Regions from separate parts of the Leisingera sp. ABM4_060 genome, predicted to be linked through region 1. Evidence: riboswitches for the same ligand, from Rfam matches in the RefSeq annotation. Region 1 holds a riboswitch; each other region holds the start of a gene.
The links. Region 1 has a riboswitch for cobalamin ahead of ACXAEH_RS09525 (DUF1636 family protein). Riboswitches for the same ligand answer to the same signal wherever they lie in the genome.
Positions count from the first base shown of each region.

Region 2: it holds a riboswitch for cobalamin, as region 1 does, so the genes downstream of both, ACXAEH_RS19250 (hypothetical protein) here and ACXAEH_RS09525 (DUF1636 family protein) in region 1, are expected to answer to the same signal.
Region 3: it holds a riboswitch for cobalamin, as region 1 does, so the genes downstream of both, ACXAEH_RS17215 (DUF4198 domain-containing protein) here and ACXAEH_RS09525 (DUF1636 family protein) in region 1, are expected to answer to the same signal.
Region 4: it holds a riboswitch for cobalamin, as region 1 does, so the genes downstream of both, ACXAEH_RS17840 (aromatic ring-hydroxylating oxygenase subunit alpha) here and ACXAEH_RS09525 (DUF1636 family protein) in region 1, are expected to answer to the same signal.

Region 1 is NZ_JBSWTX010000001.1:1,915,585-1,918,722, reverse strand. Features, by position in the region: gene cobN (cobaltochelatase subunit CobN) at 1-373, opposite strand, end outside; gene cobW (cobalamin biosynthesis protein CobW) at 557-1,591, opposite strand; gene ACXAEH_RS09525 (DUF1636 family protein) at 1,594-2,004, opposite strand; cobalamin riboswitch at 2,103-2,310, opposite strand; gene cobO (cob(I)yrinic acid a,c-diamide adenosyltransferase) at 2,361-2,996, shown strand.
Region 2 is NZ_JBSWTX010000001.1:3,979,074-3,982,211, forward strand. Features, by position in the region: gene ACXAEH_RS19240 (protein-tyrosine phosphatase family protein) at 1-208, shown strand, start outside; gene ACXAEH_RS19245 (hypothetical protein) at 235-627, opposite strand; gene ACXAEH_RS19250 (hypothetical protein) at 771-1,175, opposite strand; cobalamin riboswitch at 1,285-1,503, opposite strand; gene ACXAEH_RS19255 (TetR/AcrR family transcriptional regulator) at 1,522-2,142, opposite strand; gene ACXAEH_RS19260 (alpha/beta hydrolase family protein) at 2,214-3,128, shown strand.
Region 3 is NZ_JBSWTX010000001.1:3,560,977-3,564,114, reverse strand. Features, by position in the region: gene ACXAEH_RS17225 (cobalt ABC transporter permease) at 1-339, opposite strand, end outside; gene cbiM (cobalt transporter CbiM) at 336-953, opposite strand; gene ACXAEH_RS17215 (DUF4198 domain-containing protein) at 964-1,749, opposite strand; cobalamin riboswitch at 1,893-2,107, opposite strand; gene ACXAEH_RS17210 (HlyD family type I secretion periplasmic adaptor subunit) at 2,476-3,138, opposite strand, start outside.
Region 4 is NZ_JBSWTX010000001.1:3,699,913-3,703,050, forward strand. Features, by position in the region: gene ACXAEH_RS17830 (TetR/AcrR family transcriptional regulator) at 11-562, opposite strand; gene ACXAEH_RS17835 (dihydrofolate reductase family protein) at 566-1,102, opposite strand; cobalamin riboswitch at 1,374-1,572, shown strand; gene ACXAEH_RS17840 (aromatic ring-hydroxylating oxygenase subunit alpha) at 1,681-2,916, shown strand; gene ACXAEH_RS17845 (FAD-binding oxidoreductase) at 2,921-3,138, shown strand, end outside.

The sequences.
Region 1 (3,138 bases):
CAAGCCGCGCATCCTCGCGCCCGTCGGCGGGCAGGATTGCGAGGGCAATGCCCTTGCGGCGGGCCAGGTCCTGCAGGGTGGCAAGCCCGTAGGACCAGTAGCTTTCGCCGCCGATCAGACGGACAAGGACGCCCTTGGCGCCCTCAAGTGTTTGTTCCGCATAGACGTCGACCGATAACGGATGTTTCAGCGCGACGAGGTTGGCGACCCGGAGGCTGGGCAGTTTGCCCTCCGCCCGGTGCCAGCCCGCGGCGAAGGCGCCGAGGTCGCTGTCGGAGAAGGACAGCACCACCAGGTCCGCAGGGGTCTGCCCGAGGTCCTGCGGGGTGTCGGTCTCGTCAAGGCCGTGGCTTTCGCGGAAGACGACGTGCATGGGTCAGGCCTTTTCTTTCTGCCAGGCTTTAGGCGCTCTGAGGGCTGCGCCCGAGCCTGGGAGGGAGCGCATGCGCCCTCCCATTTTGCCGAAGGCAAACCTCCGGTTTGACGGGAGGGTCGGGCGCAGCCCGGCCTGCGGCCAGGCTATGTCATTGGAAATGATGCGCCAGACCGGCATTGCTTATGCCCCCAGCTCGGCGCGGATGGCCTGTTCGTCGATGTCGTCATGCTCGGCGATGACCACCAGGGCGGTCTTGCGCGGCTGCGCGCCCCAGGGCTGGTCGTATTGGGCACGCAGGCGTTCGCCCACGGCCTGCACAAGCATCCGCATCGGTTTTCCCTCCACCGCGACATAGCCTTTGACGCGCAGGATATTGCGCTCGCGGGCGAGTTTCACGATGGCATTTTGCAGCGCTTCCGGGTCGGAGACTTCGCCCATTTCGACAACGATGCTTTCAAAATCGTCATGTTCATGGTTGTGGTGGCCGTCGTGGTGGCTGGGGCGGGCGTCGAGATCATCTTCCGCAGCCGCTTCCAGGCCCAGGATGATGCGCGGGTCGATGACGCCTTCGCTCATCGGCAGGATCGGCAGCTTGCGCGGCGCTTCCGCCTCGATCACCGCGCGGGCCTTCTCGACGCCTGCGTCGCCGGCCAGATCGGCCTTGGACAGCAGCACGATGTCAGCGCAGGAGATCTGGTCTTCGAACACCTCGGAGAGCGGGGTTTCGTGGTCGATGCTGTCATCCGCCTCGCGCTGGGCGGCAACTGCATCCAGGTCGGGGGCAAATTGGCCCTTGGCGACGGCCTCGGCATCGGCCAGGGCGATCACGCCGTCGACAGTAATGCGGGAGCGGATCGCGGGCCAGTCAAAGGCCTTCAGCAGCGGCTTGGGCAGGGCCAGGCCGGAGGTTTCGATCACGATGTGATCGGGCTTCTCCGGCAGGTCCATCAGCTGTTCGATGGTGGGGATGAAATCATCGGCGACGGTGCAGCAGATGCAGCCGTTTGCCAGCTCCATGATGTTTTCCGCCGGGCAATTGTCATCGGCGCAGGACTTCAGGATGTCGCCGTCGACGCCGGCGGTGCCGAACTCGTTCACCACAACCGCCAGGCGCTTGCCTTGCGGGTTCTGCATCAGGTGGCGGATCAGGGTGGTCTTGCCTGCACCCAGGAAGCCGGTGATGACGGTGACGGGGATCTTGTTGAGATCGCTCATGATTACTCCTCGGAAGGGAAGGCGGCCGGCGGGATGCGGGCAACGGATTGTTTGCGGAATGCGGTGGGGCGCTCGCGCCAGGGCACCAGGCCGTCGGCGGTGGCGGCATAGGCGGCAGTGCCTGCCAGGATCTCTGGGATATGCTCCTCCGGGTCCATGTCGCCGTAGACATAGCTCCAGCGTTCCTCGCCGCCGGTCAGCAGCACGGTGCAGCTGCGCGAGCAGGCTGACAGGCATTTGACACCGCGCAAGGTAACGCCCTCGGGCATGCCGGCCTCTTTCAGGGCGTCATGCAGCAAGGTGCCGGGGCGGGTCGCCTCGGGGTCGGCGCCTTCGTTGCGGCAAGTGAGGCACACGGTCAGGGTGACCGGTCCCGGTTTGCTGGCAGCTTGATCCGCCATATCGTCAGCCATCGGCGCGCCTCCTGTCGCGGCAGGGCATGCGGGATGGCCGAAAAGGAACTGTCTCGTGCCAGCCCCTCACCCGGTCGCAGAACACCCCGTCTGCCCGTTGATCTCTCCTCTTGCTGGCAGGTCTCCCGGCTTGCGGATGCCAAGGCACGGGGGCCTTGCCGGCCATCCTGCCTTCCCGGGGGTGATCTCCCAGTGGCATGGCGGCCTCATCCGGTCACGGTCGCGGGGGCGGCTGTGCTTGAGCCTTGCGGCCTTCACATTCCCTCTTCGCCTGTTTTCACAGGAACCAGCGGAACCCCCTTGCGCTATGGCAGGCTTCTTTGTCAAGACATGGGGTCAAACAGCTGGAGCACACCATGAGCGAAAAGTCTGAAACCGTCATTTCAGAGGAAGAAGCCGCCCGCCACGCCTCGAAGATGGCCAAGAAGAAGGCCGCGCGCGACCGGATGATGAAGACCAAGGAGGGCGAGAAGGGCCTGATCATCGTCCATACCGGACCGGGCAAGGGGAAATCGTCTTCTGGTTTCGGCATGATCATGCGCTGCATTGCGCATGGGATGCCCTCTGCCGTGGTGCAGTTCATCAAGGGCGCCTGGCAGACCGGCGAGCGTACCCTGATCGAGGAGAACTTCAGCGATCTCTGCCAGTTCTACGCGATGGGCGAAGGCTTTACCTGGGAGACCCAGGACAAGGCGCGGGACATCGCTGCTGCGCAGAAGGGCTGGGAGAAGGCCAAGGAGATGATCCTGGACGAGCGTAACACCATGGTGCTGCTGGATGAGATCAACATTGCGCTGCGCTATGAGTATCTGGACCTGGAAGAGGTGCTGGAGTTCCTGGTGGAGCAGAAACCGCCGATGACCCATGTGGTGCTGACGGGGCGCAACGCCAAGGAGGAGCTGATCGAGATCGCCGATCTGGTGACCGAGATGGGGCAGATCAAGCACCCGTTCCGCGCCGGGGTGAAGGCGCAAAAGGGTGTGGAGTTTTAATCTCTTACAGGCGGCAAAAGGCGGCAAATCCGATCGGGCCTGAGGTTTTGCGCTTTGCTTTGCAAATCGCCGGGGGCGGGGGCGCTGCCTGCGGCAGCGCCCCCGCCCGGCCCAATGCTTTTCAGGGAACCTCTGGTTCCTT
Region 2 (3,138 bases), 2.1 Mb from region 1:
GCAGGCGCTGGGCGGCGGCGGCCGGGTGCTGGTGCATTGCAAGGGCGGCTGCGGGCGCTCCGGCATGGCGGTGCTGCGGCTGATGATCGACTGCGGTGAAGATCCGGCGCAAGCACTGGCACGGCTGCGGGCCGTGCGGCCCTGCGCAGTAGAGACGGATGCGCAGCTGGACTGGGCCTGTGCCGGTGCGCGGCCTGCCGGCCTGTGACCCGCGCCGCGGCATGAACGGGACCTCTAGTCGAAGCTCAGGTCAAACCCGTCTCCGGCAATAAAAGGCGCCCGGAAATTCTCGCCGTGGAAATAATAAAGCCCCTGCGCCGCATCCTTGAGGATGGCATAGCAGCCCCATTCCGGTGTGTTCCACAACCCGGACCAGCTGGAGCAATACTGGCCGTCTTCGATCTTGTAGCGTGCTTCCGAAGGGGCAGCGTCGCCCTGCTTGATCCAGAGCGTCAGCCCGGATTGCGAGAAATACTGGCGGGTACGGCTCTCGAAATGCAGCCCTTCGATGGTCTTCCCGGTCAGCAGTTCTTTGATCTCATTGCTGGTCAGCGGCTGTTCGGCGGCGGAAACTGCCGCCGCGCAGGCAAGAACGGCAGCAGCAGCGGGCAGAAAGGTCCTAATCATCGGCAATCCCCGTGTTCAAAGTCTGAATAGCGGGAATTGCCTAGAGCTGATCCTGCGGACGGGCCAGCCCGGCGCAGAACACAATGCCGTCAGCCGGATGAGAAGGCGCCCGCAGAAACCGGTGCCGGCGCCTGGGTCGCGCGTTACAGCGCCAGCATCTGCTCCGCCCGCCGCGCCTCCGCCGTTTTCGGCAGCGCCTCCATCAGCGCGCAGGGGCGGGCGTCCAGTTTCGAGGCAGCAAAGCCGGTGCCATCGCGGCTGAGGATCGCATCGGCAAACCGGTCCAGCCCCTCACGCGGCGCGTCCTCGCCGACGCCGCAGTAAAGCCGGATCCGGTCATGGCTGGCTACGAACTGCGCCGGGCAGTTGCGCGGGCAGCCGTCCAGCGCGGTGGTGCCGGTGATTTCGAAATCTTCCTGGGTCAGCGGCTTGGCCTTGGTCATCGCCTCGGCCAGCTTGGCGATCATCCGCTCCGCCGCGGGGCAGGGCCGCCCCAGGTATTTGCAATCCGTTGCCGCATAGAAATGCGTCTGGTCGGTCCACATCATAATTGCGCCCTCCGCGCGTGGTGCGGGGAGCCTGCAGGACAAGAGACCGGATGAAATAGCGGGAGCCCCGCAGTGCCATCAGACCCTGTCCGGACACCCCGCCCGGGTTCGAGTTTCACATCCGATGGCAGGTCTCCTGACTTGCGGGTCGTCGCTTTCCCGATCCTTCCCGGCCTTATCAAGGCCAGTGGCTCTATCGGGGTCGCTCGCCGCTTACAGTTGCGGGGGCAGTCTCGGAATTGACCCGCTTGCGCAGGCCGCACCGTGTTCCCTATTCATCCCGGACACAAGATTTTGTGGCTCGGGAACCATCGCCACAAGCGGTAGCGGCTGGATCCCTGAGTTGTCAATCGTTTTTCTGCACCTGCATTGGGTTTGGCTGGGGCAGGTGAAGCTGCAGGTGCAGCCCGCGGATCACATCCGAATCGCGCCGCACCCGGGCCAGCTGCCAGCCGCCCTGCAGCAGGATATAGAAGGTCTCCGCCGCCGCGCGGGCCTCTTCCTCCACCAGGCCCAGGCGCCGCGCATGCGCCGCGGTGGCGCTGATCCAGCCCTCGAACAGCAGGGCGGCGTGCTGGTGGAAGGCCTCGTTCTCCGGCCCTTCGAACAGCGTCGCCGAGACCGGGCAGCCGCTCCATTTTCCCTGCATGTCAAACAGCTTGGCCAGCTTGTAGCAGACCGTCTTGGCGCCTTCCTGAAAACTGGGGGCAGGAGTGAAAGAGGCATCGATCAGCTGCAGCATCTGCTCTGACGCCCAATTGGCAGCCGCCAGCGCCAGGTCGGATTTGCCGTTAGGGAAATGGTGGTAGAGCGAACCCTTGGGCGCCCCGGCTTCGGTCAGAAGCTCGGCCAGCCCGGTGCCGCTGTAGCCTTTGTTGCGGAACAGGCTGGCGGCGGCCAGAATCAGCCGCTCGCGGGTTGGCAGGGGCTGGGCCGGAGCGGGTCCGGCTGTCGTCACGTCATCCATGGCGGTAGCTTGACAGCAATAGACCGGTTGGTCCAGTGATGTTGCTGGACCGATTGGTCTAGGAGGCGGCAATGCTGGACAGCAATGCAGATCAGACAGCGGCAGTGCGGGAGCAGGAGCTGCGGTTTCCCTCCGGGGACACCGTGCTGGCAGGGCGGCTTTACCAGCCGGCCGGGCAGCCGCGGACTGCTGTGGTGCTGAACGGGGCAACCGGGGTGCCGCAGCGCTTTTACCGGCATTTCGCACGCTGGCTGGCGGCAGAGCGGCAGATCGCCTGCCTGACCTACGACTACCGGGATTTCGCAGCTTCGGCGCAGGGGCATCCGCGCCGGTCCGCTGCCACCATGGCGGACTGGGCGCTGGCGGATCAGCCTGCCGCCCGGGCAGAAATGCGGCGGCACCATGCGGGGGTGCCGCTGTGGATCATTGGCCATTCGCTGGGGGCAATGCTGATGCCCCTGCAGGACGGCCTTGAAGACGTCGCCCGCATGATCGTGGTTGCGGGCGGCTTGGTGCACCACCACGATCACCCCTGGCCCTACCGCGCGCTGGCGCTGGCTTTCTGGTTCGGCCATGTGCCGGTGCTGGTCCGCGCCCTGGGCTATCTGCCCGGGCGCGCGCTGGGGTTCGGGTCAGATCTGCCTGCCGGGGTCTACTGGCAATGGCGGCGCTGGTGCACCACGCCGGGCAGCTGCCTGCCGGAAACCGGCGGCAGCCTGCCGCGTCCACGGTGGGAGGAAACCGGCATTCCGGTGGATCTGTTCGCGATCGGAGATGACAGCATGGTGCCGCCGGCCGCCGTCTGGCGGCTGGGCGAGGTCTTTGGCAAAGGGCCGCAGCAGCGCAAGACCCTGGTGCCGCAGGCGCATGGGCTGAACAGGATCGGCCATCTCGGCGCCTTTGCCCGCAGCAGCGCCGCCCTATGGCCGCAGCTGGTGCCGCAAACCGGCCCAGGCTTCTTTCTGGTCCGAAATACTCCGGGGTGAATTGGCCCGA
Region 3 (3,138 bases), 1.6 Mb from region 1:
GGTCTCGATTGGGCTTTCGCCCATGATCTCAGCGACTTCCGCAGCTTCCATCGTGATCTCCGCGACGTGACCCGCGCCCAGATCGCCGCGGAAGACATGCGTTACCGGCGATGCCGGGGTGAACAAAAAGAAGCCTTCGGCATCGGTCCTGGTTTCGCCCAGCTTCGCTCCCCCCTCGTCAAAGACTTCGATCAGCAGGTCCGCGGCCATATCGCCATTGGAGAACCCCACCTCGCCCTCGATGTCCGAACCGGACGGGAACACCGAGGAGATCACATTGTGCGCCAGGGCCGGCAGCGGTGCCAGCAGCGCCAGGATCAGAACGCAGACGCGGATCATGCCAGGCTTCCTTTCGTGTCGATGAACAACTCGGGCTTCACCCGGCGGGCCAGGAAGATGGCGGCGCCGGACAGCAGCGCTTCGATCACCATCACCGGGATGTGGGAGAAAAACACCAGTTTGGCGGCCAGGATAAATTCGTCGCCGGACAGCATCAGCGACACCGCCACGGCAAGCGTTGTCAGAGCAATCGCCAGCCCGCCGCCGATGCCGCCCCAGACCGCCCCTTGCAGCGGCGAGCCGCGCGCCAGCAGCGGCCGGAACATCAGCCCCACGAGAACCGCAGGCAAGGCAATGTTCACTGCGTTCACGCCCAGGACGGTCAGCCCGCCAAAACCAAAGAACACCGCTTGCAGCAACAACCCGACAAACAGCGCCGGGAAGGCGGCCCACCCCAGCACCAGCCCGGCCAGCCCGTTCAGGATCAGGTGAACCGAACTGGGCCCGATCGGGACATGGATCAGCGAGGCCACAAAGAAACTGGCGGATAGCACCCCCGCCGCCGGAATACGCTCCAGCGGCAGGCTGCGCAGACCCATGGCAATACCGCCGACGGCGGCAACCGCGCCGCCGATCACAACCGGGTTAGACAGTGCGCCGTCTACGATATGCATCGGTCTGCTTTCACTTCAGCTCTTCAGCGTGGATCCACAGCACCGCATCCTGGCTGAGTTCCTTGCCGTCGTGCTCGGTCGCCGGACCGGAACCCAGAGCTGCAAAGCCCCAGTAGCCGGCTTTCGGAATGCCAAAGGAGAACACGCCGTTCTGGTCGGCGATGGCCACAATCGCACCGCCCGGCATCTCACCCACGGTCGGGCTGGTGGTGGAGAACTTCTCGAGATCCGGCTCGGCGGCCATGAATTCGATTTCAATCTCGGCACCCGGAACCGGCTTGCCGTCGGCCAGAACCTGGCCCGAGAAGGTGGAGCCCACGATGACGTTGTAGGGCTTGTTCAGCGGCAGGATTTCGGTGGCCAGGCCAACCGGCTGATCCCAGTCGGTGGGCAGTGTGTTGCGGTTCAGCACAACCTTGGCGATCTGCTGGATGTAGATGTCCTCGCTTTCCTCGTAATAAGGCGCAGGCACAGTCACCACCACATAATCGCCCGAGCGTTTCACCGGCACCGAGGCCTTGTAAGCTGAGGCTTCGTTCTCGACGCCCTTGAAGGTGGCGGGCTCCAGGCGGTCCGCCAGGTCGGTCTTTTCGCCCTTGTGGATCATGAAGAATTCTTCGGGCTTGCCCATGTCCATCGCATGGCCGTTCGCCATCGGGTGCCAGAACACCAGCCCCATCGGCACGTCGCCGGGCTTCTCGATCAGCGCGTTTTCGGTGTAGTTCAGCTGGAAATGCGCCGATGCGGTAACCGGCAGGGAAACGGCCAGGGCTGCGGCCAGGTAGTTCAGTTTCATTTCGTCCTCATTCGACGACGCAGGCACACCTGCAATCAGGAATGAACAACGGGGAGTAGCGGCACGGAATTGTCGAAACAACGCCCGGGCCAGACGCGCACCCCGGCGTCCGGTGGATAAGAGTTGAGCCCCCGCAAGCGGAGCCTCGGTCCTCGTGTCCGGCAGGTCTCCTGACTCGCGGGTCCTGGTTCGGCTGGCCTTCCCGGGAGACTTCCCAGTGGCATGTTCAGCGTCACTCACCGCTCACAGTTGCGGGGGCAGTCACGGATTTGGTCCCTTTTGGGTACGCCTCACCGTGTTCCCTATTTCTTCCGCTGCGCATTGAAACACTCGCGGAACCGGTCACTTTGGCTGAATGGCAAAACGGAATATGCGAGTCAAGCGTCTCGTCCATTGCCCGCTTGCCGTTGAACGCTTGAGGACTTGATCCCGGCTCCCGGCTAGGGGGACGGGTTTGCACAAAAGAAGCCGCGCGTCACGGAACTGAAAAGGCCTGCACCGAACTGTTGCGCCACAAGCTGCGCGGGAGGCCCGGAAATTACGGCGAAGCCTTCTGGTTAAGCCTGACGGGAGGAGCCGGCAGGCCATCCCGCCACAGTTCCGTTCTTGCCCGCGCTTCTAAAACGCTTCCAACTCTTAAACGGTCTTACTGCGGGAAGCGCCCTTTGAGGTGGTAGCAGGCTGGATTGCCGCGGTATCCTCCCTGTTCTCCTCCAGGCCGTATGATCAGCGCTCCCGGAAGGCGCGCCCGATCGGTTCGGTAATGGGAGAAACCACGTAGTCAAGAACGGTTCGCTCGCCAGTCCGGATCGCCGCGTTGACTTCCATGCCGGCAGTCAGCCGGCGGCTCAAGGAAACTTCTGAGGTATTTTCATCCGCAAAAGAAATCCGGACCTCGAAGTACGCCTCTTTGCGGTCATTGAGGCGCGAGTTTGGTGAGATTTCGAACACCTCGCCTGCCTGGACCCCGTACTGCCTGGAATCAAAGGTCGTCGACTTTAATTCAACCGGGTCGCCCACTGCCACGTGGCCGATGTCCTCCGGCCGGATTTCGACCTCGGCGATCAGGCGGTCCTGAGTAGGCAGAATCTCGGCAATCGGCTCACCCGGGGCAACAACCTCGCCAGGCCCGGTGAAATGCAGCTTTTGAACAATCCCCGGCACCGTTGCCAGAATTGTCAGCCGCTGCTGCCGTGCAGCATTGTCTGCCAGGGCTTGGGCAACCAATGCCAGCGCCTCCTCCTCGGCCTCCAGTTCCGACAGCAGGCTGTCCTTGATCCCCGCTACAAACTCCTGTTCCTGGCGGCGGGCCTCATGCAGGCTGCGCTCGCCATCTGCCAGCGCGGCGAAGGCGCGCAAGCGATCGCCTTCTATTTCCAGCGTCTGCGC
Region 4 (3,138 bases), 1.8 Mb from region 1:
CCCGCGTTTTTTAGTCAATGCGGTCGAGCACCCAGTCCAGAGCAGGGGTGAAGTCGCCAGCTGCAAGCGCCCCGCGAGGTGCCGCAGCGGCGGCGAAGGCAAACCCGTGTGTGTAGTCCACGAGCAGGCACAGAAGGGTGCGGGCTTCTGGGCCGGTCACGCCTGCGGCTGCAATCTCTGCCTCGATGAGCTGCGTCAGCCTTGTCAGTGAGGGGCCGATTAAGGACGGATTTTCCAGGATGCATTTCGCCAGCTCCGGGTGCCGGGTCACCTGCGTGCAGTAGCGGGTCATCAGACCGCGCAGGCGCAGTTTTGGCGTTGCCGCTTCTGACGGTGCATCAGCACCTTCGAACGCAATGGCGACGAGAGATGCAATCATCTCGTCCCTGGTGCCGGCGTGATGGGCAACGGCCATCGGGGTGACGCCAAGCGCCGCCGCCAGTGCCTTGAAGGTGAGAGCTTTGCTGCCGCCTTCGTCGAGCAGTTGCAGGGCCTGGTTCAGCACATCATCCTTGCTGAGGGTCCGGCTGCCTCTGGGCGGGCGCCCTTTGCGCGGGGGCATGGGTCAGGCCGCCCGGAACGTGGTCTGGACCATGCCGGTGGGCAGTGTGCGGGAGCTTGCCACCTGGAGGTCGATGTCACGGTCGAGGCTGCCGAACAGCGGGATGCCGCTGCCGATCAGGATCGGGACCGTTGTGATGGTCAGATCCGCGATCAGCCCTTGCCGCAGGAAGGACTGCACCATCCGGCCGCCGTCGATATAGGCGCGTTTCCAGCCCTCTTCCTGCAGTTCCTGCATAAGGTCTGCGGGTGCAGCGGTGCTGAGGCGTACCTTGTCCTTCAGTTCCTCGGGAATGTCCTGTTCGGTCAGGCTGCTGCTGAGCACCACAACCGGTTTGGCGTAGGGCCATGCATCAAACCCCAGCAGGGTGCGGAATGATCCTGTTCCCATGACCAGCCCGTCGACGCTGTCCATGAAGGCCGCAAAACCGCCATCGTCATCGTCGGCAACAGGCTGTTTGTAAAGCCAATCCAGCGAGTGGTCCTGGCGGGCCACAAAGCCGTCGAGGCTGGTGGCGATGAAAACGTGGCCGGTGGTCATCTGGTTCTCCTGAGTCGCAATTAATTATACGATATATAGTTAATCGTGGTTCCAGTTCCAAGTGACCGGCGCATTTTCGGGTGTCCGCGAATCAATTCGCGGCAGCGGGCAACGGGTAAACGCATGAAAGATAAGCGCTTGCCGCAAACAGGCTGGCGAGTGCCGGTTTGAGATTCTGGACAACCCTGTGCGGTTTAGAGCGGCAAACATGCATGTCTTTTTCCGGTTTCGGCGGGTCGGATTTGTTTTCGCCGACCGGCCCGTGATCGGGCATTTTCCATCTCAGCAAGGTGCCGCCTTTCGGGGCGGAGAATTGGGAAGCTGGTGAAACTCCGGCACTGCCCCCGCAACGGTGACCCCGGGTCAGGCCTGGCAAAGACCACTGAGGCGCATGCCTCGGGAAGGTGCCAGGCTCCGCCGCCACGCGGCCCCGGGACAGTCCGGAAACCAGCCTTGCCATGAAAACACGTCAACCGCGGGCGGCGGTCGGGCGGTTGCGGGCGCGTGGCCTGCAATCTCTCTTCCCATGCCTGCACCCAGCCAAGACGCCGCGGGGATGCGGCAAAGGAGAGAAGCAGATGCTTCAGGACAGCGAAATTCTGGCCAAGCTGATGGGCCGGCAGAAAAACTATTCCCTGGAACAGGCGTTCTATACCGATCCGGGGGTTCTGGATCTGGACATGCGCCAGATCTTCTACCGCGAGTGGCTGTTTGCCATTCCGGCCTGCGAGATCCCGAAGGCGGGCAATTACGTGACCCATCAGGTGGGGTCCTACAATGTCATCATCGTGCGCGGCACCGATGGCGAAGTGCGCGCCTTCCACAATGCCTGCCGCCACCGCGGCTCGGTTGTGTGCAAGGCCAAGAAAGGCAATTCGCCCAAGCTGGTTTGCCCCTACCACCAGTGGACCTATGAGCTGGACGGCTCGCTGTTGTGGGCGCGTGACATGGGGCCGGACTTCGATGCCTCCAAGCATGGCCTGAAACCGGTGCACTGCCGTGATCTGGCGGGGCTGATCTATATCTGTCTGGCCGATGAGGCGCCGGATTTCGATGCTTTTGCCGCTGTGGCGCGTCCGTATCTGGAACCGCATGACCTGGGTAACGCCAAGGTGGCCTATGAAAGCTCGATCATCGAGAACGGCAACTGGAAGCTGGTCTGGGAGAACAACCGCGAGTGCTATCACTGCGGCGGCAACCACCCGTCGCTGTGCCGCACCTTCCCGGAAGACCCGTCGGTGACCGGCATCGAAGGCGGCGAGACACCGGCGCACTTGCAAACGCATTTCGACCGGATCGAGGCGGCGGGCGTCCCGTCCGCCTTTACCATCGACGAACGCGGTCAGCACCGGCTGGCGCGGATGCCGCTGAACGAGGGCGCCGAGAGCTATACCCTGGACGGCAAGGCGGCGGTAACGAAGAAGCTGGGCCGGGTGCCGTTCGCCGATGCGGGCACATTGCTGAAATTCCACTACCCGACCACCTGGAACCACTTCCTGCCGGATCATTCCATCGTGTTCCGGGTGACCCCGATCAGTCCCACCGAAACCGAAGTCACCACCAAATGGCTGGTGCACAAGGATGCGGTTGAGGGGCAGGACTATGATCTGAAACGCTTGACCGAGGTCTGGATCGATACCAATGACGAGGACCGCATCGTGGTCGAGGACAACCAGCGCGGCATCAACTCGCCCGCTTATGAGCCCGGTCCCTATTCGGAAGTGCAGGAGAGCGGCGTCATCCAGTTCTCCAACTGGTATGCCGATCACCTGACCCGCGCGCTGACCGGCCGCCACCTGATCGCGGCGGAGTAAGCGTATGGGACTGCAGGCCAATTTCGAGACGCTGGATGAAACCCTGGCGTGGACGGACGACGAGATGCTGGAATGCGTCTCGGTCGTGCCGGAAGCACCGAACACCGCCTCCTTCAGCTTCCGCGCGCCGTCTGGCGCGTGGTTCAAGTACCAGCCGGGTCAGTTCCTGACGCTGGAGCTGCCGGTGCCGGGGGAGACTGTCTGGCGGACCTACACGATCAG